Regions from separate parts of the Microbacterium jepli genome, predicted to be linked through region 2. Evidence: predicted binding sites of a transcription regulator. Region 2 holds the regulator's gene; the other holds the start of a gene.
What was found. Region 2 encodes LexA, which represses DNA repair genes until DNA is damaged. Its sites were predicted from a motif close to TCGAACANNTGTTCGA; they were not measured.
Positions count from the first base shown of each region.

Region 1 (14,813 bases), 690 kb from region 2:
GCCACCTGGACCGACGATCCGGCAACGGTCACCGCCGCGCTGTGCTCCGGCCACCGGGCCGCGGAGCGGGTGCTGGGGCGTGCCGTGCCGATCGATCGGCTCTGGACGCGCTGAGCCCGGGCACGACTGTCAGGGGCCTCGGCCGCCCGTCGACTGCCACGGCGTCAGCGGCGTGGGCCGACGAAGGTCTGACGCACCGCGCGCAGCAGCCCGAGGAAGCCGAAGAAGCCGATCACGGCGCCCAGCAGGTCGAACATGCCGACCTGTCCGACGAGCATCGGCCCGGTGTCACTGACGATCAGCACGACGGCGACCACCACGGCGGCGATCGAGACGATGGTGCCGACGACCAGTGACGTGGTGGACGTCAGGAACGCCCGCTCCGGCTCATCGAGCGACTTGACCCGGATCGCCAGGGTGCCGTTCTCGATGCCCGACAGCACCGCGTCGGCCCGATGCGGCAGCGTTCCGACCATCTCCGCCAGCACGGCGGCCCGCGCCTGCGCGCTCGTCGCCGCGCGTGGCAGCGACTGCACGCGGCGCAGCAGCTTCGGCACGAGCAGGAGCGCCTGGCGCATCATGTCGAAGCCCGGATCGATCACTTTGAGGCATCCCTCGAGGGTCGCGAGGCTGCGGAACGCCGCGGCGAGGTCGCCCGGCAGTCCGATCCGGTTCTCACGGATGACGTCGACCATGCGCGTGAAGATCGAGCCGCTGCCCGAGGGCCGGTACTGCTCCGAGGTGAGCACCACGCCGATGTCATGGCGGAAGGCGCCGACGTCGAGATCGGATGGCGCGTCGACGATGAGCAGCAGCGCGTCGGTGGCGGCCACGTCGTCCTCGCTCGCCGCCGCGAGCAGGAGCGCGGTGAGCCGCTGGCGCTGGCTGTGCTCGAGGATGCCGACGGCTCCGAAGTCGATGAGTCCGAGGGTGCCGTCCTCGCGCAGGATGGCGTTGCCGGGATGGAGGTCGGCGTGGAAGACCCCGTGCACCAGCATCTGCTCCACGACCGCGGCCATGAGACGGGCCGCCAGTGCGGTGCGTCGCTCGGTCGGCAGCGCGTCGAGCCGGTCGGCCGCGCGGCTGAGCGGGACGCCGTCCACGAGTTCCATCGTGAGGAGGCGCGCACTGGATGCCGCGGGGAACAGCCGCGGCACCGAGATGCCGATCGGCTCGTCGCCTGCAGAGATCTTCTCGAGCGATCGGCGGATCATCTCCGTGTTCGTGGCCTCGATGCGGTAGTCCAGCTCGTCCAGCAGCGACGTCGTGAATCCCCGTGCGACCGACTGCAGCCGGAGGTTGCGGCCGATGCGGGTGCGCGTCTCCGCCCGCTCGGCCAGCCGGAGGATGATGTCGACGTCGGCGGTCACCTGCGCCCGGGCCGTGGGTCGCTGCACCTTCACCACGACGGGAGTGCCGTCGACGAGCGTAGCCGTGTGGACCTGCGCGACGGATGCTGCGGCCAGCGGCACCTCGTCGATCGAGGCGAACACGGCGTCGACGTCGCCGGGCACCTCGGTGCGGATCACCTCGCGGATCTCCGCCCATTCCAGGGTCGTCGCGCTGGACTGCAGTGATCCGAGGGCGCTGATGTAGGGCTCGGGGATCATGTCGCGCCGGGTGGAGAGCACCTGCCCCAGCTTGACGAAGCTCACGCCCGACGCGTTTATCGCCTGCACGAGCGCCTGCGCGCGCTGCTGGCTCGTGGTGAGTTCATGTGCCGCGCGATTGGTGCCGGAGAACATCCAGCCGATGCCGTGACGCGAGGCGATCCCCACGATCTGCAGGTAGCGACGTGACCGTTTCGCGCGGCGACTGGCAGCGCGGATGAACGTGATCGGATTCGACAGCGGCCGCGTCGGGAAGATCGCCTCGAGCCCCACGAGGATCGCGACGCCCAGCGCGAAGATCCAGGCGAGCGCGATGATGACCAGGCCGATCGCGACGAAGGCGATCCGCGCGTCGTCGGTCTCGCCGCTGGGCGGGAGGATCGCGGCCTCGTCGACCACCCAGTTCGCGAAGGCGGGTCCTGTGAAGAACACGAGCAGCCCCACGATGATGCTCCGCGGCCAGCCGACAGGCGTCGCCAACGTGCGCCGGGCGACGAATCCGACGAGCAGAGCGGACAGCAGCGCGAGTACGACCGTCAGTACATCGGTGATCATCGGCATCCCCCTTGTGAGCAGGATAGGGACAGCGGGACGATCCCGTACACGGACGCCGCTCGGCGGTGGCCGGCCGATCACGCCCGAGCACCCATCGTGAACCTCATGCGCACCCATCGAGCTCTTCCTGCTCTCGCTGTCCTGCTCGCGGTCGGGGCGGCAGCCGTCGGCTGCGTCGCGGAGCAGCCCGCGGCGTCAGAGCCGACCCCGACCGCGTCCGCGCCGTCGCCTACGCGGACGACCACGCCCACGGTGTCGTCGACGCCCACCCCGACGCCGACCACACCCTCGGGACCCGACGTATCCACCGACAACGTGATCGACGTGGCCTGGGCGCCCATGGCGCCGGAGGACAGAGAGGCCGCCGAACAGGCTCTCCTCGACCAGGGCTGGGAGCGGGTCGACGTGGATGGGGTGGAGTATCTATCCGTCCCCGCGGATCCGACAACGTCCGATGCCGACTGGGTGAACTCGTTCCTCTTCACCGGCAGCGACGTGCGCTGGGCGCAGTACCAGGACGAGCACGACCTCATCCGTTCGGTCGCCGGCTGAGGGGGTCAGCTGCGGGCGGACGCCGCAGACAGCACGGCAGCGAGTTCTCGTCGTCCTCCGTCCGTCTTCAGCGCCAGTGCGACAACGTTGTCTCCATGAGCGACCGCGCACGGGCGAGCTGTCCGCGCACCACGCTGGTCGAGATCCCCAGCTCGACGGCGATGTCACGGTAGCTGGCCTCGTGCAGCTGGCGCAGCTCCCAGCAGCGACGCTGCAGCTCCGGCATCCGGTCCAGTACCGCGCGTGCCTCGATGGCCAGTGCGGAGCGCGCGCACACGGAAGCGGGGCCGTGCTCGGACTTCGACGGCGACGTCGCCGTCGAAGTCCGAGCGGTGGCGCTGCGCCGCGGACCGGAGTTGGCTGTAGCACTGCCGACGGACGGTCGTGAGGAGCCAGCCCGCGATCGTGCTGCCGTCTGTCAGCGTGTCCAGGTGTCGCCAGGCCGCGATGAAGGTGTCCTGCACCGCGTCGTCCACGTCGCTGGAACTGCGGAGGATGCGCGATGCCGTGGCGCGGAGCAGCGCTGTGTGCCGGCGCACGATGTCGTCGAACGCGCGGGCGTCGCCGGCCGCTGCGCGGAGGACGAGCATGCCGTCGGAATCGGGTTCCGCCAGGAGCGGTGCGGAGATGCGGACCGACGACATGCTGTGCGCATGCGTCTGGCCCGGGAGTGCGATGGCGCGCATGCGAGATCCGGTCTTCGAAGTATATGTACGCGAATACTTCGGAACGGAAATCGGAATAGGTGGAATGCCGCGTTCAATTTTGCGGGAGCAATAGGTATTGCATATCCATCACGCAGGTTGAGCGCCCGCGAATTGCCTCTCCGAAGGCGGACGCGTCAGCTCGCGGAGCGCTGCGTCTGAGACGGGTTCTGGCCGAACTCGTGCCGGTAGGCCGCAGCGAAACGCGACGGGTGCGCGAACCCCCAGCGCCGGCAGACGTCGGCCAGGGTCACCTCGCCGGATGGCGTCTGCGTGAGCTCATCACGGACCGCGTGCAGTCGCGCCAGGCGGAGATAACGCAGCGGTGTGGTCTGCAGGTGCCGGCGGAAGCCAGCATGGAGTGTGCGGGGTGGTACGCCGGCCGCTTCCGCTATCCGCGCGATGGTGAGCGGTTCCGACAGGTTCTCGTGGATGTACTCCGCGGCCCGTCTCACGGCGCGTGGCGCGACGGCCGAGCCGGGACTCACGCCGATCGGCTCGGTGAGGGCGAAGCACGTGAGGAGCGACGACACGACGAGTTCGGCCAGCAGCTCATCGTTCAGGGTGGATCCGCCGGAGATCGATGACGAGACGAGGTCGGCCGTCGCCGCCCATACTCGGCCGGCTTCGCCCGACCTGGCGGATGCCTGGTCGGGCCGCGGCTCCCTGAGCCTCTGACCGGACCCCTCCAGTAGCCGCAACGCGCCGTGCCGGAACCTGGCTCGGTCGACGATGATGAGCTCGACGTCGGAGGAGTCGAACTCGGCGATGGACCACCCGGCAGGTCGAAGGTAGGGCCCGCCCGTGTTCAGCCGATGGTCGTCGTATCTGATGCCGACCCGGCCGCTGTGCCGTCGCCCCGCCGCAACGTGATCGGGGTAGAGACCCGAAGTGCGGATGAGTCCCTGCACCCGCATCCGGGTACGCGTCAGCGGCCCGAGGTCCTCGCGGGAGTAGCGGAAACGGAACGGCCGTCCGTCACGATCTCCGGCGATCTGCAGGCCGGGGAAGGTGCGCACGAGGATCTCCCCTGCCTGGTCGACGTCTCTCGTGTCCACGGCGTCCACGCGCATCACCTTCCTGCACTCGTGCTCACGACCTTAGTCATGGGGAAGACGAACCGGCAGTGGAGTCCAGGCCGCACCGTCTTCTCATTCCGGGTCGATCACGATACGCCTGTTGACGACGTCCCTCGCGACGTCGTCGACCGTGCGGCCGGACAGATAGGCATGGGCCCCTGCGTCGAGGCGTACCGCACCGGCAAGCCTGTCTCGGTCGACAAGATCGCCGACGTGCACGATCGATGGCCCGTCTTCGAACGCGCGGCCATGGCCCAGGGCTTCCGCTCCATGCATGCCTTTCCGATGCGGCTCCGCGGTCAGACGATCGGTGCGATGAACCTCTTCAGCTACGCCGAAGGCGACCTCGACAGCGATGACATCGCCATCGCGCAGGCCCTCACCGACGTGGCCACGATCGGCGTTCTTCAGCAGCGCACGATAGAAGAGCACAAGAACGTCACCCAGCAGCTGCAGCAGGCTCTGGACAGCAGGGTCGTCGTCGAGCAGGCCGAAGGGGTCATCGCCGCGCAGCAGGGCGTCGACATGTCCCGCGCGTTCACCATCCTGCGCACGTACGCCCGATCCCATCAGACCAAGCTCGGTGACGTCGCCCGCCGGGTCGTCGACCGGACCCTGGTGCTCCCCCAGGGTGCTCCACCCACCGACTCCCCGTGACGGGCAGGTCACGTCGACTCGCCGGACACCGGCACCGGCACCGCCCGATGAGATGAGAAAGGGCCCGAGATCCGCACGTTCGCGCGGCTCTCGGGCCCCCTCCTGGTGACAGTGGTTGGTGGAGATGGGGGGAATCGAACCCCCGTCCATCACTGGGTCTCTGCGTTTTCTCCGGGCGCAGCCTGTGAAAGCGTTCTGCTCGGCTCCGACATTTGCCACAGGCATCCAAGTCGACAAGCCCAGTCTGGGAAGAGTCCCGCGTGACGTCCAGACGCCGTCACACAGCAAGTCCCCTAGATGACGCCGGAATCCGTAGCGGGAACACCTACGGTCCGACGGAGTTCAGGCTCGCTTATGCAGCGAGGGCGAACTCAGTGCGCTTAGCATTGGCACTTATTGTTTTGCAGAGATCGTTAACGAGATAACCCTGCATCCTCGGCCCGCTTCTCGCAGATTCGCAGGTGATGTCGAAACCGATCATCCCCGTGAGCCTTCGTGCGAAGGAGCCACCGTCACCCTGTGGAGTTGTCACTCGGAGAAGTATCTCCGAACACATCAGCATACAACGGATCGCGGCTCCGAGGAATTCCGCGCCCGCCCACCTCTGTGCGCTGTCGCGAAATCACCGCCGCGTGAAACCACCTCAGCCGATCCTCCGACTCCGCTCACTCCGCACGACGTCAGAACGGCGGTGGTGATCCGTCGTCCACAACTCGGAACGCCGGGACGCGCCGCTCCGGGTCGACGCGATAACGGCGGCCGGCCGGGGACGTCCACACCAGCGCTCCGCCACTCCCCTCGATCTGCTCGACGCACCATCGGCTGTGATGCTTCAGCGAGTGATGGCCCTTGCAGAGCGGTGCGAGATTATCGAGCGAAGTGACCCCGCCGTGCTCCCACGCGACGGTGTGGTCGATCTCGCAGCGGGAGGCGGGGATGCTGCATCCCGGCGCCATGCACGTCTCTGCCCGCCACTTCACCAGTCGTCGTAGAGACGCCGGCGGTGAGTACAGTTCGCGTCCCACGGACAGCACGACACCCGTCTCGGGGTGTGTCAGCACGCGCATCCAGTCCCGCGCTCCCCCGCACAGCTCTCGCGCCCGGTCGAGAGGGATCGGGCCGATGCCCTCGACGCTCGCCGGGCTCTCGTGGTGCTCGCCGGTCAGGAGCGAGAGCGCCGGCACCGTCACGGCGACGGTCGGCCTGATCCCTCGCGCCTCCGGCGGAAGCAACGCGGTGTCGCCGTCGATGAGGAGATCGCTCAGGACGTCCAGACGCAGCTGTTCGAGGGTGCGGCTTTCCGCCTCGCTCTTTGCCAGCACCCTGGCCGTCGCCGTGGCGCGGGCCATGATGGCGCGCGCCTCGACCGCCGGCATCCGGAGCAGCAGTTCGGCCATGCCGTCGGCCAGCGGCAGCACCCGGACGCACCGCTGCGCGACCGCCTGCTCGAACCGGTCGGCGATGTCCGCCGAACGCACCGCCTCGACGAGCGCTCGGAGGTGCCGGCGGAAGGTGCCGACCGCCTGCGACTCGGCGAGAGTGACAGCGCGAGGGACGAGGTCGTCGAGCAGCTCGGATTCGACGGTGTCGAGCGCGTCGACGAGCGCCGCCGCGTGTCCGGGAGTGATCCGCGCACCGGCGAGGGAGTCGAGCGCTGCCGGGTAGCGATTGACGAGCGCGTCGGCGCGCGCGATCATCGCGCCCGCCGCTGACTCCGTCACCGCAAGGGCGGCAGCGAGTTCCAGCCGCACCGCCCGCTCGGCGACATCGGTGAGCGTCAAGCCGTTGCGCGCCGCCTCCGCCAGCGCCTCACGGCGCATCGCGTCGATGCGCACGAACTGCTGCGCGGTCACGATCGACAGCAGGGACGCCGTCTCCACGACGAGGTCGAGCGCGTCGGGGATCGGCGGTTCGAACTCAGACGAAGAGCAGTCCGGCCAGTCCGGGCGCACGACGGGTTCGAGGAGGTTGTCCTCCTGGAACCCGCCATGCCCGTCGTCTGCCATGTCCTGACTTTAGAACATACCTCCGACATTCATTCCGCCGCGCCCGCACCCGAGCGCCACCACACCCGCGCACCTACCCGCACAGGCCACACGCGACCTGGATCCCTGGCGTCTCCCCCGCGGCATCCAGCAGAGTGATTCCCATCGCGCCGTCGACCGTGCACGGCGGCGCTCCCGAGGAGTGATCATGGCCCCGCATCCGTCTTCCACGTCCGTCGCCTCGCCCGCAGGCACCGGCGCACGACCGCTGCCTCGAGCCGCCGCCGGCCTCGCTCTCGTGGTCTCCGCAGCACTCATGACGTCGTGCTTCGGTGGCACCGCCGACACCGGCGTGCAGAGCGGTGCGCCCGCGACGGGTGACCTGCCCGACGCAGCGGTGCAGGTGATGGCCAAGCCGGAGTACGCCAACGCCGCCTGGCATATCGCGGTCTCCGATCTCGAGACGGGCACCGCGCTCGTCGACCTCGCCGGCGACGTCATGGCTGAACCCGCGTCCTTCACGAAGAGCTACAGCGTGGGCGCCGCGTGGCTGCGATGGGGTCCGGATCACACCGTCACCACGCCGGTGAAGCGCACCGGCGAGGTCACCGGGGGCGTGCTCGACGGCGATCTCGTGCTCGTCGGCAAGGGCGACCTGACGATGGGCGGCCGCACGAAGGCGGACGGCACCGTCGACTTCGCGAATTTCGACCACAACGACGCGAACCCGGTTCCCGGAGCGACCCTCACGCCCGAGGATCCGCTGACCGGTCTGAACGATCTCGCCGCGCAGGTGCGGGCGTCGGGCATCACCTCGGTGACGGGAGGCGTCACCGTCGACGATCGGCTCTTCCAGGGTCAGCTCGCCGGCGAGCCCATTACGCCGATCATCGTCAACCAGAACATCCTCGACGTGCTCATCACGCCGGGAGAGGCCGGAGCACCCGCCACAGTGGAGCTGACGCCCGCCGTCGCGCCGTGGGAGATCGTCAACCAGGTCACGACCGTCGCCGCCGGCGCCGACGCGAAGGTCGAAGACCCCGTCGCCGCGGCCCCGGGGCAGATCGTCGTGAGCGGTTCCGTCGCGGCCGGGTCGGCGCCGCAGCTCAAGACGTTCCTGCTGAAAGACCCGTCGACGTTCGCGCGCACCGCCTTCATCGAGGCGCTCGGCCGCGCCGGCGTCTCGGTCGCGGCCGATCCGCTCGCGGTCAACGACTCCTCCACGCTGCCCGAAACCGCGGCGGTCGACGCCCTTCCGGACGTCGCGCGACTGGTGTCTCTGCCGCTCTCGGAGGAGGCGACGTACGTCATGAAGATCAGCTACAACCGCGGCGCGCAGACGCTCATCTGCCTCCTGGCCGTGGACAGCGGCAAGAAGGACTGTGAGGACGGGCTCGGCGTCGCGGGCCGGCTGTGGGCGGATGCGGGACTCGACACGGACGGCGCCTCGCTCGTCGACGGCTCCGGCCTCGCCGGCAACTACATCACGGCCGCGAACGGCGTCGAGCTCCAGCGCATCATGGCCGCCCGTCCCGACGCCGACCAGTGGAAGAGCACCATGCCCGTCCTCGGCGTGGACGGGTCGCTGGAGAGCGTGCAGAAGGACTCCCCCGCCGCCGGCAAGGTCTTCGCGAAGACGGGCACGCTCGTCGGCGGCGACCTCATGAACGGCAGGACGCGGCTCAACACGAAGGCGCTCGGCGGAGTGATGGAGGCGAAGTCCGGCCGCCGGCTGGCGTTCGTGATCATCGTGAACCAGGGGTTCGTCGACGGGATCCAGGGCGTGCTGGCCGCCAACGACGACGTGGGAGCCGTCGCGGCGGCCATCCAGCAGGCCTACTGAGCGGATGCCGCGGGTGCGCCCTCACTCGACGGACCCGAGGTCGTGCTCGAAGCCGGGGACGACCCGGCTCCCTCCGCGATCCCGCGGCCGAGCGCCTGGCCCTGGATGATCGAGCCGAGGTCGAGCCCGGTCGCCGCACGCACGCTCTCGAACGTGGCGGTGAGGCTGGATGACTGCTCGCGAGCCAGGTGCGTACCGGCGGTGTCGCCGCCGACGAGCGTGATGCTGCCGACCTTCTCGTAGCCCTTGGCGAACTCCGCCATGAGCTGCGGCAGCTGGCCGATGACCTCGCGGGCGAGGATCGCGTCCTGGTTGGCGCGGAGGGCCTCCGCCTCGGCGGCGATGGCCTCGGCCGCTGCGTTTCCGCGCAGGCGCACCGACTCGGCTTCGGCTTCCGCCTTCAGCCGGACGGCGGTGGCCTCGGCCTCCGCCTGCACCCGCACCGCGGCGGCCTCGGCCGAGGCCGACGCCTCCCGCGCCTTGGCCTGGGCGTTCACCGCGTAGGCGTCGGCATCGGCGCGCTCCTGGGCGACCTTGCGGTCGGCCTCGGCGCTCTTCTGACGCTTGTAGGTCTCGGCGTCGGTGGCCGACTGCTGACGATATTTGTCGGCGTCCGCGGCGATCTGATCGCGGTACCTGTCGGCGTCGGCGACCTTCTTCACCTCCGCGTCCAGTCGCGCCTGCGTGTTGTTGGCCTCCTGCAGCAGGACGCCCTGCTCGGCCTCGGCACGGGCGAGGTTCTCGGCCTGCTCGGCCTGCGCGTTCGCGCGACCCACCTCGGACTTGGCCGCGGCGCTGTTCTTGTCGAGCGCGGTCTGCTCGATGAGGTTGGCCTCGTCGGCGGCGAGCTGGCGCTTCTTGACCTCGCGGAGCGCGTCGATCTCGGCCACGTCCGCCTCGCGCTTGACTCGCTGGACCTCCTTGGCGCCGAGCGCGGAGATGTAGTTGTTCTTGTCGGTGATCCCCTGGATCGCAAAGGAGTCGAGCACGAGACCCTGCGCGAGGAGATCGCCCGAGATGCCCTCGGCGATCTCGTCGCTGAGCTTCTGGCGGTCCTGCATGACCTGCTCCACCGTGAGCTTGGCGACGACGCCGCGCAGGGCGCCCTCCAGCTGCTCGGTGGTGAAGATGACGATCGCCTCGTCCTGGGAGGCGAAGCGCTCCGCCGCACGGCGCACCTGATCGGGCGTCGAGCCGATCTTGACGAGCGCGACACCCGTCAGGTCGATCGTGACACCGTTGATCGTCTGCGCGGTCGGCTCGAACTTGATCTGACGTGAGCGGAGCGACACCTTGTCGGAGCGCTGCGTGAGCTTGTTCACGAACGCGCCGCGACCGCTGATGACGGTCATCTTGTTGGCTTCGCCCTCGGTGCTGTCGCGGGCCTTCTTACCGACGATGACGATGGCCTCGTCGGCCTTCGGCACCTGATACCAGGCGCGGAACAGGATGAAGCCGATCAGGAGGATCAGCAGGACGACAGCGGCGGCGACGCCGATGCCGATGAGCGCGAACAGGTCCATGGGGTGGTGTCTCCTCAATGGGGGCGCCGCCGGATGCGAGCCGATATATCGAACCTATGCGTTCACGATGATGATCGCCTCACCGTGACGTCGGCCGCAGCGGAATCGTCGGTGCCCGCACGACGGCGCGGTCGCCGACGCGGTCGGCGCGGACGGCCCGACCCGAGCCGTCCGCGCCGACCGCCGTCAGCCGCGCGCCGACCGCCGTCTGCCGGAGGCCGACCGCCGTCAGCCGAAGCTGAGCTGGCCTCTCACGATGGAGTCGCCGGAGTGCGTGGGATCGCCGTCCACCGGCTCGTCGGAGATGTCCACGAGCACGTAGCGGTTGAGATCGACGCCGGACGGGATGGTGAAGGTCCCCTCGTCGCCGTCGAGCACTCCGAGGCTGACCAGTGCGGTCGCGTCCGCGGTGATGAGCCACACCTCGCGATAGCCGTTCGGATCGTTCGGGGCGTTCAGCGTGACGGTGACCGTGTCGGCGCCGTCGCTGTCGCGGTCGACGACCGCGGTGCCGCTGGCGCCGGGGTGATCGGGGAACGCATCCAGCGCGGCCTGGGCGACCGGCGTCGGCGCGAGCTGACGCACCACGGCCCACGTGCCCGCGCCGACGCCCAGAACGAGGACGACGGCGGCGGCCAGGATCCACTGCGCGCGGAACACCGGGCGCCGTCCGCCGCCCCGGCGCGATCGTCGCGTCGCGGTGTCGGCTACCGGGGCCGGGCCAGGCTCGGGCCGCGCCGGGGCCTCGGTCGTCGCCGACGCGGCGGCCGCAGCATCCGTTCGCACCTCGTCGCTCAGCTGGAGCTCGTCGGCGATGCGCGTCCAGACGATCGGTGCCGGCGTGTCGAGCTCGCCCACGTCGATGGTCGCGCGTCCCACGTCCACGGCGTGGCGCAGACGCGAGAGCTCCTCCCGGCAGCCCGGGCAGTCCTCGATGTGCGCGCGCTCCTCGGGCGACGCGACGGACTCGCCCATCGCCATCAGGGCGAGGATCTCGGATTCAGGATGCGACATGGTTCACCTCCAGACGTGTCTTCAGTCGAAGCAGACTTCGGCGGATATGGCTCTTCACCGTTCCGAGCGGCATCTCCAGGCGGTCGGAGATCTCCTGGTGGGTGAGATCGTCGAAGAACGCCAGGCGCATGACGCGCTGCGCGTCGGGCTCCAGACGCTCGAGCTCCCCCGCGACCAGTATCGTCTCGCCGAGGTCGATCTCCGGTCCTTGGACCTCGTCGACCAGGGCCGTGCGCTGCAGCTCCTCGTGCAGGGCACGGATGCGGGCGCGCGCCTCGTGCGTGTCGGCGATGCGCCTTTTCGCGATCGCGATCAGCCACGTTGACAGCTTGGCCTTCGAGGGGTCGAAGGACGAGCGCGATGTCCACGCCGACACGAAGGTCTTCTGCGTCGCGTCCTCGGCATCGCTGCGATCTCCGAGCGACCGCATCGCGAAGGTGTACACGACCGGCGACCAGCGCCGGTAGATCTCCGCCAGCGCCCGCTCGTCCCCAGCGCGGAACCGCGCGTCGAGGGCGGACTCCGCTGCGTCATCCATGGGCTCGTCTCCGCTCACGACATCGGCGTCGCTACCAGGACGACGTTATCGCGGTAGTGACCGGTGGACGCGTCGAACTCTCCCCCGCAGGTCACCAGCACCAGCGAGGCGGGGCCGGTGCGCGCGAAGAGCATGTCGGTGTCGAGGTCGGTCTTGGCGTAGTACGTCACCGTCTGCACCGCCCAACGCGACTCGACGCCCGCGGCGGACGTCACGCGCACCTCGGCGCCTTCGGGAGCGTCCCGCAGCGACGCGAAGGGGCCGATCGGGTAGTCGGGCGAGTCGATGTGGGCCGCGATGACCGTGTTGCCGGAACCGGTGCTGGGCTCGGGGCCGAAACGGTACCAGCCGCCGATCGCAGGGTCGTCGGGGATCTCCATGAATCCCGTGCCGTCGACGCCGACGGGGACGATCGGCACATCGATTCCCAGCGCTTCGATGACCACTTCGGCGGGCGGATCGGATGCTGCGACCGGGGCCGCCGTGGCGGCCGTCCGCGGCACGTCCACCGTCGCCGTGGGCCGTGTGGTCGGCGTGGCCGTCGGGGTCGGGGCGGCTGTCTCCACGGGCGCCTGGGCGGCCGGCGGCGCCGGCGTCGAGCAGCCCGCGAGGAGCAGGACGACAAGGGCGAGGGGAAGGAAGCGTTTCACCGGATACCTCGGGAGGAATGCCGGCCGCGGATCACCTGAGCGAGCGATCCGCGGCCGAACTCTGTGGACGACGCGGGTCGCGGGCCACGCTGGGGGACGTGGCCCGCGACCGCACGATCAGGACTCGACGCGGCGGCGGCGCACCAGCACCGTCGTGGCGGCACCGGCCGCCAGGACGAGCGCGGAGCCCGTCAGCCAGAGAGCCTGGTTCTGCGCGTCGCGCTGCGCGGCGTAGCCTGCGGTGCCGGAGGGCACGCCACCCGGGTTCGAGTGAGCCGTCGGGATCTCCTGCACGGCGAGGGCGAGGTTGCCGTCGGTGGCGCTGCCCCACGCGTAGACGACGGTCAGAGTGCCGTCCTTGATCGTGACGTCTGCCGGGCCGATCACCGGGTCGGTGGTTCCGGCCAGCGCGACGGCGGCCGAGACCGTGCCGGCGGGCAGGTTCAACGTCGCCTCGTTCGGGTTCTCGAGCATCTGCACGACCGGCGAGCCGCCCGCGAGCACGTCGACGGCGGGAGCCGCGGCCGTGTGGCGGACGGTCAGGCGGCCTTCGCCGGCCTTGGTCGCGCTGAGGTCGTTGGTGAAGGCGTTGAGGGCCGGGTTGCCCGACGCGTCCAGGTTGGCCACGGCGGTGTAGCTGGTGTTCGCGGCGAGGTTCAGCGTGACGGGGCCGAGCAGCGGTGCGCTGGCGTCGGCCGCGTCTGCGGCGGTGACGGCGACCACGTGCTCGCCGGCGGGCACGTCGAGCGGTCCGGCGAGGGTGCCGGGCGTGAAGTCATCGAGGGTGAGGGAGCCGTCCACGTAGACGTCGACGGTGAGGCCGGGGATGGCGTGCAGGACCGACAGGTCTGCAGAGGACGACGAGATGGCGTTGGCGGGCAGGGCGACGCCGGCGGCCAGCACGATGCCGGCTGCGAGACCGGCGGTGAGAGTCTTTCGCACGATTTCCTCCTTGACGGGGGGCGGGGGGTCCGCCCGTGTTGTGGAGTTGTTCCGGCGCTTGTCGCCGCCTGGATGCACCCGCGTGGAAAAAGTTCCTGCGCTCGTGCGTCCGTTCGCAGCCACGTGACCACCGCGTAGAGTGCGCGGTATGGCCGACGTCATCATCACCGTCCGCGGTGAGCACGAGACCCGCATCGCGCCCGAGCGGGGCATCGCCCGCATCACCGTGCGCGGAGAAGGACCGGAGCGGGCCCCCGTGCTCGAGCGTGTCGCCGCCCTCGCACTCCCCCTCCGCGACGATCTCGCCGCGCGGCAGGCCGCCGGCACGATCGTCGAGTGGTCGAGCGGCCGCGCCGCCGTCTGGTCCGACCGCCCGTGGAACGCCGACGGCACCCGCCTCGCTCCCGTGCACTACGCCACGATCGACATCTCGGCGACGTTCTCCGACGTGGCGGCACTGTCGGCGTGGCTCTCCGACGTCGCGGAGCGTGACGGCGTGCAGGTCGGCGGTGTGGACTGGATCCTCACCCCGACCACCCGCGCCGCGCGCGAGCAGGAGGTCGCGACCGAGGCCGTCCAGGTGGCGGTCGCGCGAGCCACCGCCTACGCGCGGGCCATCGGCCGCGAGACGGTCACCCCCGTTCAGATCGCCGACGTCGGGCTGCTCGGCGGCGGCGACGCCCCGGGAATGCCCGCGTCGCCGAAGATGATGCGCGCCGCCTTCGCGGCGATGGACGCGTCGTCAGGACCGGCGATGCAGTTCCAGCCCGAGGACATCACCCTGACCGCGGCCGTCGAGGCCCGCTTCACCGCAAGCTGAGGGCACGGTCGCGCTCGCCGATCGGCGAAGACGCGCTACTCGCCGAGGCGGTTCTTCGAGCGCATCGCGCGCTCGGCCTCGCGCTTGTCCTGTCGCTCGCGAAGGGTCTGGCGCTTGTCCCACTCGTGCTTGCCCTTGGCGATGGCGATCTCGACCTTGGCGCGTCCGTCGGAGAAGTAGAGCTTCAGCGGGATGAGCGTGTACCCGCCGGCGGACACCGCGTGGGAGAGCTTGATGATCTCCTCCTTGTGGAGGAGGAGCTTGCGGGTGCGCTTGGTCGAGTGATTCGTCCAGTGGCCCTGCGAGTACTCGGGAATGTGGACGGCGTCGAGGAACGCCTG
Region 1 covers NZ_JBDFLW010000005.1:1,646,040-1,660,852, reverse strand. The annotation lists gene ABC304_RS12060 (flavin monoamine oxidase family protein) at 1-114, shown strand, start outside; gene ABC304_RS12055 (ABC1 kinase family protein) at 165-2,165, opposite strand; gene ABC304_RS12050 (hypothetical protein) at 2,271-2,717, shown strand; gene ABC304_RS12045 (sigma factor-like helix-turn-helix DNA-binding protein) at 2,785-2,943, opposite strand; gene ABC304_RS12040 (RNA polymerase sigma factor) at 2,882-3,403, opposite strand; gene ABC304_RS12035 (helix-turn-helix transcriptional regulator) at 3,559-4,488, opposite strand; gene ABC304_RS12030 (GAF and ANTAR domain-containing protein) at 4,528-5,157, shown strand; RNA gene ssrA (transfer-messenger RNA) at 5,274-5,642, opposite strand; gene ABC304_RS12020 (HNH endonuclease signature motif containing protein) at 5,838-7,163, opposite strand; gene dacB (D-alanyl-D-alanine carboxypeptidase/D-alanyl-D-alanine endopeptidase) at 7,351-8,985, shown strand; gene ABC304_RS12010 (SPFH domain-containing protein) at 8,979-10,508, opposite strand; gene ABC304_RS12005 (anti-sigma factor) at 10,737-11,522, opposite strand; gene ABC304_RS12000 (RNA polymerase sigma factor) at 11,509-12,060, opposite strand; gene ABC304_RS11995 (class F sortase) at 12,075-12,710, opposite strand; gene ABC304_RS11990 (DUF4397 domain-containing protein) at 12,828-13,652, opposite strand; gene ABC304_RS11985 (SIMPL domain-containing protein) at 13,801-14,472, shown strand; gene smpB (SsrA-binding protein SmpB) at 14,508-14,813, opposite strand, start outside.
Region 1: the regulator LexA is predicted to act here: its motif matches at 7,174-7,189, upstream of ABC304_RS12020 (HNH endonuclease signature motif containing protein).

Region 2 (14,813 bases):
GCGCCGGGAGCTTGGAGGCCTGGTGGCCCACGCCGACGCGGTCGAGGAGCACCTGGGCCTCGCGCTCGGCGTCGGCCTTCTTCATCTTGCGGACCTTGATCGGTCCGAGCGTCACGTTCTCGAGGATCGTGAGGTGGGCGAACAGGTTGAAGGACTGGAACACCATCCCCACGTCGGCGCGCAGGTTCGCGAGCCCCTTGCCCTCCTTGGGCAGCTCCTTGCCGTCGATGGTGATCGACCCGGAGGTGATCGTCTCGAGGCGGTTGATGGTGCGGCAGAGCGTCGACTTGCCCGACCCCGACGGGCCGATCACGACGACGACCTCGCCCTTGTGGACGGTCAGATCGACGTCGGTGAGTGCTTGAAAGTCGCCGTAGTGCTTCTGCACGCCGGAGATCACGACGAGGGGCGCACCGGCGGGGGCCGAGGCCTCCGTCGGCGATGAATCGGAGGTCACCATGACCCCAAACTATGTACGGGCTGTGCCGGACGCCAAACGCACGCCGCGACCTTTACCGATCTGTAACAGGGCCGGAACGCGATCGTCAGACGGGGGCGCGCTGCGCGAACGCCGTCTCGTACAGGCAGACGCTGGCCGCAGTGGCCAGATTCAGCGACTCGGCGCTGCCGTAGATGGGCAGACGGAGCGACCGGTCGACCAGCGCGAGGGCCTCGTCGTCGAGGCCGCGTGCTTCGTTGCCGAACACCCACGCGGTCGGTCGGCCGAGGAGCGGACGGGCGGCCAGGAAGTCGCTCCCGCCCACGTCGGCGGCCACCACCTGGAGGCCGGCGCCGCGGGCGAGGTCGACGACGGCGGTGAGCTCGACACCCACCGCCACGGGCAGATGGAAGAGGGAGCCGGTGGTCGCACGCACCACCTTCGGGTTGTACGGGTCCACGGTGCGTCCCGTGAGGACGACCGCGTCGGCGCCGGCCGCGTCGGCGGCGCGGATGATCGTGCCGAGATTGCCCGGGTCGCGGACCTCCTCGCAGACGGCGACGAGGCGCGGCCCCGCGGCGAAGACGTCGCGCACCGACGTCGGCGCCTGCCGCGCCACGCCCACGATGCCCTGCGGGGTGACGGTGTCGGCCATGGCGTCGAGCACCGCCTCGGTGGTGAACTCGATCTCGACCCCGGCGGCGGCCGCGGCATCCCTCACATCGGTGTGCCGCTCCATCGCGGTGGGCGTCGCGAACAGCTCCACCAGCGTCTCGGCACGGTGCGCGAGGAGCTCGCGCGCGGCCTGCGGCCCCTCGAGGAGGAACAGCCCGGTCTCCTCGCGCGCACTGCGCTTGGTCAGCTTCGCCACCGCGCGCACGCGCGGCGAGCGGGGATTCTCCAGCACGGCTTCAGTCTAGGGCGGGCGGCCCGGCCGGACATGACGACGGGGCGCCTCTCCGCAGAGAGACGCCCCGTCGATCAGGATGCCGGTGCTTACGCCTTCTTGGCGTTCACGTCGGTCGGCAGCGCGGCCTTCGCGGTCGCCACCAGCGACGCAAAGGTCGCGGGCTCGTTGACCGCGAGCTCCGCGAGCATGCGACGGTCGACCTGCACGCCCGCGAGACCCAGACCCTGGATCAGACGGTTGTACGTGAGGCCGTTCTGGCGGCTCGCGGCGTTGATGCGCTGGATCCACAGACGACGGAAGTCGCCCTTGCGCTTGCGACGGTCACGGTACGCGTAGACGAGGGAGTGGGTGACCTGCTCCTTCGCCTTGCGGTACAGGCGCGACCGCTGTCCGCGGTAACCCTTGGCGCGCTCGAGGATGACCCGACGCTTCTTGTGGGCGTTTACCGCCCGCTTGACTCTTGCCATGACTTTCTGTTCCTAACGTGCGTCGGTCCGCGTCAGCGGCCGAGGAGCTTCTTCGCGGCCTTGGCGTCGCCCGGGGCCAGGACCTGCTCCTGGTTGAGACGGCGCGTGCGACGCGACGACTTGCCCTCGAGGTTGTGGCGCATGCCGGCCTGCTGCTTCATCAGCTTGCCGCTGCCGGTGACCTTGAAGCGCTTCTTGGCACCCGAGTGGGTCTTCTGCTTCGGCATCTCTTCTTCTTTCGGTTCGGATTCCCGCGGGCGGGAGTCGGTGTCCCGCCGGGGCGGGAGTCTGTGGGGGCTTATTCGGCCGAGGCGGGCGCCGTCGCGGCGGGTGCTGGTGCAGCATCCACCGTCTCGTCGTCCTCGTCGTCGGGTCCACCGGTGCGGGCCGAGCGTGCGGCTTCCTTGTTGGCCGCGCGCTGGGCGTTCTGCTCGGTCTTGACCTCGGACTTGTTCTTGTGCGGAGCCACGACCATCACCATGTTGCGGCCGTCGATGGTGGGGTTGGATTCCACCGTTCCGAACTCCGCGACGTCCTCCGCGAACTTGCGGAGGAGCCGGACGCCCTGCTCGGGGCGCGACTGCTCGCGTCCGCGGAACAGGATCATGGCCTTGACCTTGTCGCCGGACTGGAGGAAGCCCTCGGCGCGCTTGAGCTTGGTTATGTAGTCGTGAGCCTCGATCTTCAGACGGAACCGGACCTCCTTGAGGACGGTGTTCGCCTGATTGCGACGCGCTTCCTTGGCCTTCTGCGCAGCCTCGTACTTGAACTTGCCGTAGTCCATGATCTTGACCACGGGGGGCTTCGAGTTCGGGGCCACCTCGACGAGATCGAGGTCGGCCTCCTGGGCCAGGCGCAGTGCCACCTCGATGCGGACGACGCCGACCTGCTCACCCGCGGGTCCGACGAGGCGGACCTCGGGGACGCGGATGCGGTCGTTGGTGCGGGGATCGCTGATGCGGAACTCCTCTTTCATGCGGGTGATGAGACCGCGACGCGGTCGGCGTCACGGACGCAGGAGGGCATTCCACCCGGCACGACGCGGAGCGCCGGCTCTGCACCCATCACCCGTGAGGGCCTACCTCATCCGGGTGGGACGGGGCGGAGTGCGTGACCCGGTAGCCTGGAACGGCAAGCGCGGGTGGGATGTGATCCTCTTGCGATCCAGGGCGAGAGCCCCGGAGTCCCCTGAAGTTTAGCAGAGAGAACGACGTGCACACGATTCCCGGCAACGACAGCCCGCTCGAGACCCCGGAGGACGCCGCCGACCCGCGTCAGGCCCGGTGGGAGGAGCAGGAGCGCGCCGCCTCGGAGGCGACCCGCGACATCGCCGACGTGCCCGCCGTCGAGGTCATCACGACGGCCGCCGTTCACCTGATGAGCGCCGCCGCCGTCAAGGTCGGCCTCGCGCACGACCCCGACGCGGAGATGGACCTCGACGAGGCGCGCAAGCTCATCAACGCCCTCGCCGGCCTCATCACGGCGGGCGCCCCCGAGATCAGCGACATGCACGCCCGCTCTCTGCGCGACGGGCTCCGGTCGCTGCAGCTGGCCTTCCGCGAGGCCTCCGTCATCCCCGATCCGATCGGCAAGGGGCCCGGCGAGAAGTGGACCGGCCCCGTCAACTGACCGAGGTTCCTCTCGTCAGCCGACCGGCGCCGTCGATCCACGGCCGGTCGTCGGTCGCACGCGTCAGCCGATCGGCGGCTCTGCGGAGCGCACGAGCTTCACGGTGAGCGAGTCCACCAGCACCGCGATGCGGTCATCCGCCGCCCAGCGGCGCGCCAGCCTCGACAGCACGGCATCGAGCTGAGCCTGATCGAGCCCCTCCATGAGCTCGAGGCGGACGACGAGCTCCGGGCCGCGGAGGCGGGCGTCGGGGTCGCCGGGCTGCACGGTCAGGTCGAGCACCGCGAGCTCCCCGGCCACGCTCGCCTGCAGGGCGGAGAAGACGTCGGGCGAGGCGAACGACGGGTCCCACGCCTGCGACTGGGCGATCGCCCACACCGCCGGACGCCGCAGGATGAACTCGGTGTCCGAGCCGGGGTCGATGACGATGAGCTCGCTGTCGTCGTCCGCGGCGGCCAGCGCCGTGCGCACTCCGGGAGCGGGCACGGGGCGAGCCGCGGCATCCCATCGACCCATCGTCTCCACCGATGTGAAGACCGGCAGCACGCGGCGGCCGTCGGGCGCGGCGACGGTGACGATCGACAGCTCCTGGGTCTTGTCGACCGTCAGGCCCGAGGGGGCCACGCCCGTCTCGCCCTTCTGCGCCACGAGTGGGATCAGCAGACGCGCGGAGCGGTAGGCGTCCACGACGTCGGTCTGCGAGCCCTCCCCCGCACGGAAGGCGCGGAGCGCCGCCAGCAGAGCCGGATCGGCGGAGCCGTCGTCACCGGAATGCGGGTTCGACTCGAACGCGCGACCCTCCCACGGCACGCCGGCGGAGTCGCCCGCGTGGTGGCCGTGATCGTGCGGGGGGTCAGCCTCCGGCGACATCGAGCGCCTCGGCCAGGGTGAAGGCTCCGGCGTACAGGGCCTTGCCCACGATCGCACCCTCGACGCCCAGCGGCACGAGCTCGCGCAGGGCGGCGATGTCGTCAAGGCTCGAGATGCCGCCCGAGGCGACCACGGGCTTCGGCGTGCGGCCGGTCATCTCGCGCAGCAGTTCCAGGTTGGGGCCCTGCAGGGTGCCGTCCTTCGTGACGTCGGTGACGACGTAGCGGCTGCAGCCTGCGGACTCCAGGCGGTCCAGCACCGTCCAGAGGTCGCCGCCGTCGCGCGTCCAGCCCCGGGCGGCGAGCGTGGTGCCGCGCACGTCGAGTCCCACGGCGACGGCCTCGCCGTAGCGGGCGATGACGTCGGCGGCCCACTCGGGGTTCTCGAGGGCGGCGGTGCCGAGGTTCACGCGCGTGGCGCCGCTCTCGAGGGCGGCGTCGAGCGACTCGTCGTCGCGGATGCCGCCCGACAGCTCGACGTGCACGCCGCGCACCTGCTTGATCACCTTGCGCAGCACGCCCGCGTTGTTCCCGCGCCCGAAGGCCGCGTCGAGGTCGACGAGGTGGATCCACTGCGCCCCCTGGCGCGCCCACTCGAGGGCGGCGTCGACCGGGTCGCCGTAGCTCGTCTCGCTGCCGGCCTCACCCTGGGTGAGACGGACCGCCTTCCCCTCGGCGACGTCGACGGCCGGGAGGAGGATCAGCTCGGGCGTGGAGGCGAAATCGTTCATGGCTCATTCGTTGCTCGGGGAGACGCCGGACGGGGCGCCCCGGCGTGAGGACACGAGGTCAGAGCGTAGCCGCGCCGAGACCGTCGATCCAATTGGACAGCAGACGGATGCCGGCGGCACCGGACTTCTCGGGGTGGAACTGCGTCGCGGCGAGCGGACCGTTCTCGACGGCGGCCAGGAACGGCGTGCCGTGGGTGGCCCACGTCAGCACCGGAGCCGGGAACGGCGGTTGCACATCGAGGTCCCACTCACGTGCGCCGTAGGAGTGCACGAAGTAGAACCGCTCGTCCTCCAGTCCCCGGAAGAGGCTCGATCCCTCCCCCGCCGACACCGTGTTCCAGCCCATGTGCGGCAGGACGGGCGCGTCGAGGCGGTCGACGGTCCCTGGCCACTCGCCGAGGCCCTCGGTGTCCGTGCCCCGCTCCACGCCGCGTTCGAACATCACCTGCATGCCGACGCAGATGCCGAGCACCGGGCGCCCTCCGGCGAGCCGCCGATCGATGAGCTCGTCGCCGCGACTCGCCCGCAGAGCCGTCATGACCGCTTCGAAGGCGCCGACTCCGGGCACGAGGAGCCCGTCGGCGTCCATCACGAGACCGCGGTCGCTCGTGAGGCGCGCATCGGCTCCCGCCGCGTCGAGCGCCTTGACGGCCGAATGCACGTTGCCGGATCCATAGTCCAGGACCGCGACGAGCGGCCTGCGGGTCACAGGGCGCCCTTGGTGCTCGGTATGCCCGAGACCAGCGGATCGAGGGCCTTGGCCTGCCGGAACGCGCGGGCGAACGCCTTGTACTCGGCTTCGGCGATGTGGTGGGGGTCGCGGCCCGAGAGCACGCGCACGTGCAGGGTCATGGCCGAGTGGAACGCGATGGCCTCGAACGTGTGCCGCACGAGCGAACCGGTGAAGTGTCCGCCGATCAGGTGGAACTCGTAGCCGGCGGGCTCGCCGTCGTGGACGAGGTACGGCCGCCCGCTGAGATCGACGACGGCCTGCGCGAGCGCCTCATCCAGCGGCACGAGGGCGTCGCCGTAGCGCGAGATGCCGGACTTGTCTCCCAGCGCCTCGCGGAGGGCGTCGCCGAGGACGATCGCGACGTCCTCCACCGTGTGGTGGGCGTCGATCTGCGTGTCACCGGAGGCCCGCACCGTCAGGTCGGTCAGCGAGTGCTTCGCGAAGGCTGTCAGCAGGTGGTCGAAGAACGGAACCGTGGTGTCGATGCGCGCGACGCCGGTGCCGTCGAGGTCGAGGCTCAGCTCGACGGTGGATTCGCTGGTGGCACGACGCAGCGACGCCGTCCGGTGCGCGTCGGGACGGGTCATGAGGCCGATCCTACCGAGGCGAGGGCGTCGAGGAACGCGGTGGTCTCCTCCTCGGTGCCGGCCGTCACGCGGAGGTGGTTCGGGATGCCGATGTCGCGGATCAGGATGCCGCGGTCGTAGAGCGCGCGCCAGGTGGCGGCCGGGTCGTCCACTCCCCCGAACAGCACGAAGTTCGCCCAGGACTCGTAGGGCTGGTAGCCCAGGGCCGCGACCGTCGCGGAGATCCGCTCGCGCTGCGCGACGATCTCGTCGACCATCGACAGCATCACCGGGGCGTGACGGAGGGCCGCCGTGGCGGCCGCCTGCGTGAGGGCGCTCAGGTGATACGGCAGACGGACCAGACGGAGCGCGTCGATGAAGGCGGGGTCCGCCGCGAGATAGCCGACGCGGGCACCCGCGAAGGCGAAGGCCTTGCTCATCGTGCGGGAGACCACGAGCCGCTCCCGGTCGGGCAGGAGCGTGACCGCCGAGCGCTCGTCGCGGGGCGCGAACTCCTGATAGGCCTCGTCGACGATCACGATGCCGTCGGTCGCGTCGTAGACCGATTCGATGACGTCGAGTCCCATCGGCGTGCCCGTGGGGTTGTTCGGCGCGCACAGGAACACCACGTCGGGCCGCGCGTCGGCGACCTGACGGGCGGCGTCGTCGGCCGTCACGACGAAGTCGTGTCCGCGGGTGCCCGCGATCCACTCGGCGCCGGTGCCGCGCGTGAGCAGCGGGTACATGGAGTAGGTGGGCGCGAAGCCGAAGGCGGTGCGGCCGGGGCCGCCGAACGCCTGGAGGATGTGCTGGAGCACCTCGTTGGAGCCGTTGCCCGCCCAGATCTGATCGCGCTCGAGACCATGCCCGAGATAGTCGGCGAATCCCTCCCGCAGAGCGCTGAACTCGCGGTCGGGGTAGCGGTTGACCTCACGCAGAGCGAGGGCGATCGCGTCCAGGATGTCGTCGGCGACATCCTGCGGCACCGGGTGGGTGTTCTCGTTGACGTTCAGGGCCACCGAGAGCGGAGCCTGGGGTGCGCCGTAGGGCGTCATTCCGCGGAGATCATCGCGGAGGGGAAGGTCATCGAGACGAACGGTCACCCGTCCCATCGTAGAGCCGTGGGCCTGCCCTCACTCCCCGCGGGCGTACTCGGCGGGAACCGACAGCTTCTGGCCGGCCGTCAGCGTTCCGCTCTCGAGGGCGTTGAGCCGCTCGATCGCCGACACGACGTCACGCGGGTCGGCCGACGGCGCGATCTCCTGGGCGATCGACCACAGCGACTCGCCGGCGCCGACCGTGACCGTCTGGAACGAGCCCGCCGGCATCCCCGCGTCAGGGGTGGCGATGGCGGCGGAGCCGCCCACGACCGCGATGGCCAGGGCGACGGCGGCGGGGAAGGCCGCCGCTGCAGCCAGGACCCGGCGGCCGCGCACGGTGAGGCGCAGGCGCGTCGTGGCGGTCGAGGGGATGGGCGTCGCAGCGATGGTGGTCATGGCTCCTCCTTGGACGGGGAGAGGTTCGCATCCGGCACTCGGCCGGGAGTGCCGGATGCGAATCTCTTTTCCGAAGTTATCTTCGATCTTGTAGGGTGTCAAGCGCATCGATGTCCGCGCATCTTTCGAACACGACACGCGGACGCGTTCAGCGTCGCGGCCCTGGTCTACGGATACGGTTTCGATACGAGTACCCCATCACCAACCTCCGACATTCGAAGACCGATGCGGAGGAGGGCCTCAGACAGGAGACGAAGATGACCGAGCCGGCACAGGCCGACGGAGCGCGCGACAAGCCCCAGACCCGCCGTCGCAAAAGCCTCAGCGACAAGCAGCTCGCCATCCTCGAGGTCATCCAGCGCTCGATCGCCCGTCACGGCTACCCGCCGAGCATGCGCGAGATCGGCGACGCCGTGGGGCTCAAGTCGCTGTCCAGCGTCACCCACCAGCTCAATCAACTCGAGCTGAGCGGCTATCTGCGCCGCGACCCCGGGAAGACGCGCGCGATGGAGGTCCTCATCGACCTGCCCGGCGCCTCCACCGAGAACCCGGCCGACACCGCGCCCGCCGTCGGGGACGCCGCGCTCGTGCCGCTCGTCGGCCGCATCGCCGCGGGCATCCCGATCACCGCCGAGCAGCAGGTCGAGGAGATCTTCCCGCTGCCGCGCCAGCTCGTCGGCAAGGGCGACCTGTTCATGCTGAAGGTCTCGGGCGAGTCGATGATCGACGCGGCCATCTGCGACGGCGACTGGGTCGTCGTCCGCTCCCAGCCCGATGCGGACAACGGCGACATCGTCGCCGCGATGCTCGACGAGGAGGCCACGGTCAAGACCTTCCGCCGCCGCGACGGACACACCTGGCTGCTCCCGCGCAACTCCGCCTTCGAGCCCATCCTCGGCGACGAGGCCACCGTGCTCGGCAAGGTCGTGGCGGTCCTCCGCGCCATCTGAGAAGCCGCCGGGCCGGCCCGCGGGCCGCGCCCGCGCCGCCGCGTACGGTGGACGGGTGACTCAGACACTCCCCTACGGATCCTGGCCGTCGCCGCTCTCCGCCCGTGACGTGGCCGCCGGCTCCCGCCCGGTCGACGCGGGCCGCTACGTGGGCGACGACATCTGGTGGCTCGAGCGTCTCCCCGCCGAGAACGGCCGGTCGGCCGTCCGTCGCCTGACGGCTGATGCCGCGGCGCGCGGCGACGAGCCCGAGACCGTGCTGCCCGCCCCATGGGATGTGCGCAGTCGCGTCCACGAGTACGGCGGCGCGGCATGGACGACGGATGCCACGGGGTCGCTGTTCTTCGTGCACGGGGGCGATCAGCGGGTGTGGCGGGGCGGGGTCGGGGTCGAACCCGTCCCCCTCACGCCCGAGGATCCCCGCGCCCGGTACGCCGACCTGGTGCTCGCGGCCGGACGCCTGCTCGCCGTGCGCGAGGTGCACGCCGGTGCTCCCGTCCCGCGACGCGACATCGTCGCGATCCCGCTCGACGGCTCCGGCGGGACGGACCCGGCCCGTCTCACGTCCGTCGTCGCGGGCAGCGACTTTCTCGCGGCGCCGCGGGTGTCGCCGGACGGGCGGCGCCTCGCCTGGATCGCCTGGGACCACCCCGACATGCCGTGGGATGCCTCGGAGCTACGTGTCGGCGACCTCGATGCGCTCGGCTCCGTCGAATCGTGGCGGACCCTGGCGGGAGGACCGGGCGTTTCCGTGCTGCAGCCGGAGTGGGTCTCCGATCGCGAGATCCTCCACTCCTCGGACCGCACGGGGCGGTGGAACCTCGACCGCACCGACCTCGACGGGCGGTCCGTCGCGGTCGCGCCGGCGGACGCCGACACCGGCGGTCCGCTGTGGAACCTCGGCGCGCGCTGGTTCGCGCCGCTCGCGGACGGGCGCGTGCTGGCCGTCCGCACGGACGGTGCCGATGTCCTGGTCGTCATCGACGGAGACGACCTCCGCGGACTCCCCGCCGACGCCTCCTCGCGCCTTCTCCTGGGCGACGTCCGCGGCACCCGCGTGCTGTTCAGCGGCTCCGGGTCGAGCACCCTCGGCGGCCTCTGGGAGGTGGATCTCGACGATGCCGCACCTGTGCCGCGGCTCGTGCGCGGCACGGTGGACGAGTCACCGGATGCCGCGTGGCTGCCCGTCGCGCAGGAGCTGACCTTCGACGGAGCCCACGGCCCGGTGCACGCCTTCGCCTACCCCCCGACGAATCCCGACGCCGCCGCGCCGGACGGCGAGCTGCCGCCGTATCTGCTCCTGGCCCACGGCGGACCCACGGCGCACGCCTCCGGCGGCGCCGCGATGGACGTGGCGTTCTTCACGAGCCGCGGCATCGGCGTGCTGGACGTCAACTACGGCGGGTCGACCGGCTACGGGCGCGCCTACCGCGAGCGTCTGCGGGGGCAGTGGGGCGTGGTCGACCGCGACGACATGATCGCCGCCGCCGCCGGCATCGCAGCGGCCGGGGTGGCCGACGCCGATCGCCTGGCGATCCGGGGCGGGTCGGCGGGCGGGTGGACGGTGCTCTGCGCACTGACCGCGGGCGACGTCTTCGCCGCAGGCATCAGCCGCTACGGGGTCGCCGATCTGCGCGCCCTCGCCGCCGACACGCACGACTTCGAGGCGCGCTACCTCGACGGTCTCGTCGGCCCCTATCCCGAAGCCGAGGCGGTCTACGTCGAGCGGTCGCCGCTCACGCACCTCGACCGCTTCACGACGCCCATGCTCATCGAGCAGGGCACGGAGGATCCGGTCGTGCCGCCGGCGCAGTCCGAGGCGGTGCGCGACGCCCTGGCCGCGCGCGGCGTCGCCCACGCCTACCTGGCGTTCGAGGGCGAGTCGCACGGCTTCCGCCGGGCGGAGACCATCGTCGCGTCGCTCGAGGCCGAGCTGAGCTTCCTCGGCCAGGTGCTGGACTTCTCGCCCGCCGGCGCGCCCGTCCTCCCTCTGGAGGGCGAGCTCCGCGACCGCTGAGCGGACGCAGTCCGCGACCGCTGAGCGGACGCAGTCCGCGACTGCTGAGCGGGCGCAGCGAGACGGAACGTCCCGCCGCGCCCCGCGCTCGGGCCTCAGACCCGGAAGGGCTCCAGATCGGCGGCCAGCCGCTCCGAGACGTAGGCGTGCAGCGCCGTGCCCGCCTCCTCGTGCTCCTGCGAGAGGATGTGGCCCGACTGATGCGCGGCCGCGACGAGATCGCCCCGGTCGTAGGGCACCATCGCGCGCACCTCCACCGCGGGAAGCGGCAGCGCCTTCTCGATGGCGGCCCGCAGGTCGTCGATGCCCTCGCCCGATCGCGAGGAGGCGAACAGTGCGCGCGGCTCCAGTCCGCGCAGCACCATCCGGGTGCCCTCGTCGACCAGGTCGGCCTTGTTGAAGACGACGAGCTCCGGCACATCGCGCGCCCCGACGTCGCCCATCACATCGCGGACCGTCTGCAGCTGCGCAGCCGGGTCGGGGTGCGCGGCATCGACCACGTGCAGGATGACGTCCGCGTCGGCGACCTCTTCGAGGGTCGAGCGGAACGCCTCCACGAGCTGGTGCGGGAGGTTCCTCACGAAGCCGACCGTGTCGGTCAGCGTGTAGACGCGACCGTCGGACGCGGTGGAGCGCCGGACCGTGGCATCCAGGGTCGCGAACAGTGCGTTCTCGACGAGGACGCCGGCGCTCGTCAGCCGGTTCAGCAGGCTCGACTTGCCGGCATTCGTGTAGCCCGCGATGGCGACGGAGGGGATCGTGTTGCGCTTGCGCTCGGCGCGCTTGGCGTCGCGAGCCGGGGCGAAGTCGCGGATCTGACGGCGCAGCTGCGCCATGCGGGTGCGGATGCGGCGGCGATCGAGTTCGATCTTGGTCTCACCCGGTCCGCGCGAGCCCATGCCCGCGCCGCCCGCACCGACCTGGCCACCGGCCTGTCGGCTCATCGAGTCACCCCAGCCGCGGAGGCGGGGAAGCAGGTACTCGAGTTGCGCGAGCTCCACCTGCGCCTTGCCCTCACGGCTCTTGGCGTGCTGGCTGAAGATGTCGAGGATGACCGTGGTGCGGTCGATTACCTTCACCTTGACGACGTCCTCCAGCGCGCGGCGCTGGCTGGGGGCGAGCTCCGTGTCGGCGATGACAGTGTCGGCGCCGAGCGCGCGCACGAGATCGTGGAGCTCCGCCGCCTTGCCTCGCCCCAGGTACGTCGCCGGGTCGGGGTGCGGCCGCCGCTGCAGCACGGCGTCCAGCACGACGGCACCCGCCGTCTCCGCGAGGGCGGCCAGCTCGCGCAGCGAGTTCTCGGCGTCGGTCTGCTCGCCCTGCGGGTGCACGCCGACGAGGATGACGTTCTCGAGACGGAGCTGCCGGTACTCGACCTCGGTGACGTCCTCGAGCTCGGTGGACAGTCCGACGACGCGACGCAGCGCCGCGCGGTCCTCGCGATCCCACTGGTCGCCGTCCGAATCCGCTCCGACGGTGGTCGCCTCGTCCTGCAGCGCCTGCGCGGCTCCGAAGACGCGGATGCCGGAGCGTCCCTCGGCGCGCGACAGCACACGATCCACCGGGTCCACCATCGTCTCGTCGGTGTTCACTGGTGTCGTGGTGTCTGTCATGGGTTCCTTTCAGGACGTCATCGCGACGTCGTCAGACTCTAGCCTCCCCCGCTGGGGGGCCTCTCCGCTACGCTCGCTGGATGGCGAGCGACCATTACTTCACTGCGACGCCTGCGGGACCCGAGAAGCTCCGACGCATTCGCGTCACCCTGGCCGGTCGGCCGTTCGAGGTGACGACGGCGGGCGGGATCTTCAGTCCCGACCACGTGGACTCCGGCACCGAGGTGCTGCTGTCCAGCACCCCTCCGCCACCGCCGGGGGGTCATCTGCTGGATCTGGGGTGCGGTTGGGGCCCGATCGCCCTGTCGCTGGCGCTCCAGTCCCCTCGCGCCACCGTCTGGGCGGTGGACGTGAACGAACGCGCCTTGGACCTCGTGCGGCGCAACTGCGACGAACTGGGCCTCAGTAATGTCAACGCCGTACTGCCGGCGGATGTTCCCGACGGTGTCTCGTTCCGCACCATCCGCTCGAACCCGCCGATCCGAATCGGCAAGAACGAGCTGCACTCCCTTCTCGAGCGCTGGATCCCGCGCCTGGACGAGCGCAGCGACGCCTGGCTCGTCGTTCAGCGCAACCTGGGCTCGGACTCGCTGCAGCGGTGGCTCGAAGCATCCTTCCCCGACGGCTACACGGTGCAGCGCGCGTCGACCGCTCGCGGCTTCCGGGTGCTCAAGGTGCGCAGACACGGCGTCACCGACGCGGGCTCCGACGCCGGCTGACCCCGGCCGTCCTCGCAGGGGCGACCGCCACATGGTCAGGCCAGCGCGACCTGTCCGCTGAAGACGAGGGATGCCGGTCCCGACAGGAGCACGCGTCCGTCGACCATGCGCACGCTGAGCGTGCCACCCGGCACGTCCACCGTCCAGCGGTCGGGCGCGGCGGCGCCGGCCCAGTGGCGCACGGCGAGGGCGGCCGCCGCGACGCCTGTTCCGCAGCTGAGGGTCTCGCCGACACCGCGCTCGAACACGCGCAGGCGGATGGAGCCCACGCCGTGGTGCACCAGCGGATCGCTCGGCACCACGAACTCGATGTTGGCGCCGTCACGGGGGGCCGGATCGAGGAGGGGCTGGACGGCGAGGTCGAGACTGTCGAGCTCCTCAGGACCCGAGAGAGCGACGACCACGTGGGGATTGCCGACGTCGACGCTCAGTCCCGGGCGGGCGACGGGAAGACCCTTCGCCCGGACGAGCACCTCGTCCTCCTCCGTACGCCACTCCCCGAGATCGACCTCGAGGTGCTCCTCGGGGCGCGACACGCGCTTGACGCCCGCGCGCGTGCCGATCAGGAGCGACCCGTCGGCGGGCAGCTCGGCGAGGCCGGTCTCGAGGAGGTAGCGCACGTAGACGCGGATGCCGTTGCCGCACATCTCCGCCGCGGAGCCGTCGGCGTTACGGTAGTCCATGAACCATTCCGCACCCTCGGACGCTGCCTGGTGTCCCTCGAGGATCGACGGGGTCCGCACGACGCGGAGGATGCCGTCGGCGCCGATGCCGAAGCGGCGGTCGCAGAGCGCGGCCACCTGCGCGTCGGACAGGTCGAGATCGCCGTCGGGATCGGGCAGCAGGATGAAGTCGTTGCCGGTCCCCTGCCCCTTCGTGAAGGCGATCGTCTGAGGCATGCCCTCAGTCTACGGGCGCCGTCGCACGGGACCGTGGCGGGACCGACGTGCGCCGGGGCCTCAGTCGGCGATCAGCCGCTTGCCCGTCGTGGTCGTGGAGAACCGCTCGTAGCCGAGCTTGTCGTAAAGACCCAGCACGTCCTCGTTGCCGGGTCGCACCATGAGCTGCACCTTGGGGCAGCCCATCTCCAGCAGCAGCTCCTCGACGTGGGCCAGCAGGTCCCGTGCGATGCCCTCGCCGCGGCGCTGCGGCGAGGAGGCGAGGTAGTAGATCCAGCCGCGGTGGCCGTCGTAGCCGGCCATCACCGACCCGACGATGTCGCCGCCGTCCTCGGCGACGAGGAACAGCTCGGGCTGCACGCTCAGCTTGCGCCGGATGTCGAGGTGGGGGTTGTTCCAGGACCGGGTGAGGCCGGTCTCCTGCCACAGGTCGATGACGGACTCGGTGTCGCGGACGGCGAACGCGCGGATGTGTGTCATGACTCCAGTATCCGGTCCCCGGCGCCGGGGCGCCCGCCCTCGATCCAGCGCGCGTCGCGATAACGGCGGAACCACGACACCTGTCGGCGGGCGTATCGACGGGTCAGCGCCTGGGTCTGCGCGATCGCCTCGGCGCGCGTGAGGGCGCCCGACAGCTGCTCCAGGGCCTGCGCGTAGCCGATGGCGCGACGAGCTGTCACGCCCTCCTCCAGCCCGTCCGCGCGCAGGGCCTCCACCTCGTCTAGAAGTCCTGCGGCCCACATCTCCTCCACGCGCGCGTCGAGGCGCGGTATCA
Region 2 covers NZ_JBDFLW010000005.1:2,337,372-2,352,184, forward strand. The annotation lists gene ABC304_RS15315 (amino acid ABC transporter ATP-binding protein) at 1-460, opposite strand, end outside; gene ABC304_RS15320 (TrmH family RNA methyltransferase) at 546-1,346, opposite strand; gene rplT (50S ribosomal protein L20) at 1,436-1,816, opposite strand; gene rpmI (50S ribosomal protein L35) at 1,849-2,043, opposite strand; gene infC (translation initiation factor IF-3) at 2,115-2,792, opposite strand; gene ABC304_RS15340 (DUF1844 domain-containing protein) at 3,029-3,445, shown strand; gene ABC304_RS15345 (SseB family protein) at 3,509-4,315, opposite strand; gene priA (bifunctional 1-(5-phosphoribosyl)-5-((5-phosphoribosylamino)methylideneamino)imidazole-4-carboxamide isomerase/phosphoribosylanthranilate isomerase PriA) at 4,299-5,045, opposite strand; gene hisH (imidazole glycerol phosphate synthase subunit HisH) at 5,104-5,754, opposite strand; gene hisB (imidazoleglycerol-phosphate dehydratase HisB) at 5,751-6,365, opposite strand; gene ABC304_RS15365 (histidinol-phosphate transaminase) at 6,362-7,456, opposite strand; gene ABC304_RS15370 (LysM peptidoglycan-binding domain-containing protein) at 7,478-7,840, opposite strand; gene lexA (transcriptional repressor LexA) at 8,098-8,790, shown strand; gene ABC304_RS15380 (prolyl oligopeptidase family serine peptidase) at 8,846-10,807, shown strand; gene hflX (GTPase HflX) at 10,903-12,420, opposite strand; gene ABC304_RS15390 (class I SAM-dependent methyltransferase) at 12,501-13,139, shown strand; gene dapF (diaminopimelate epimerase) at 13,175-14,038, opposite strand; gene ABC304_RS15400 (GNAT family acetyltransferase) at 14,099-14,518, opposite strand; gene miaA (tRNA (adenosine(37)-N6)-dimethylallyltransferase MiaA) at 14,515-14,813, opposite strand, start outside.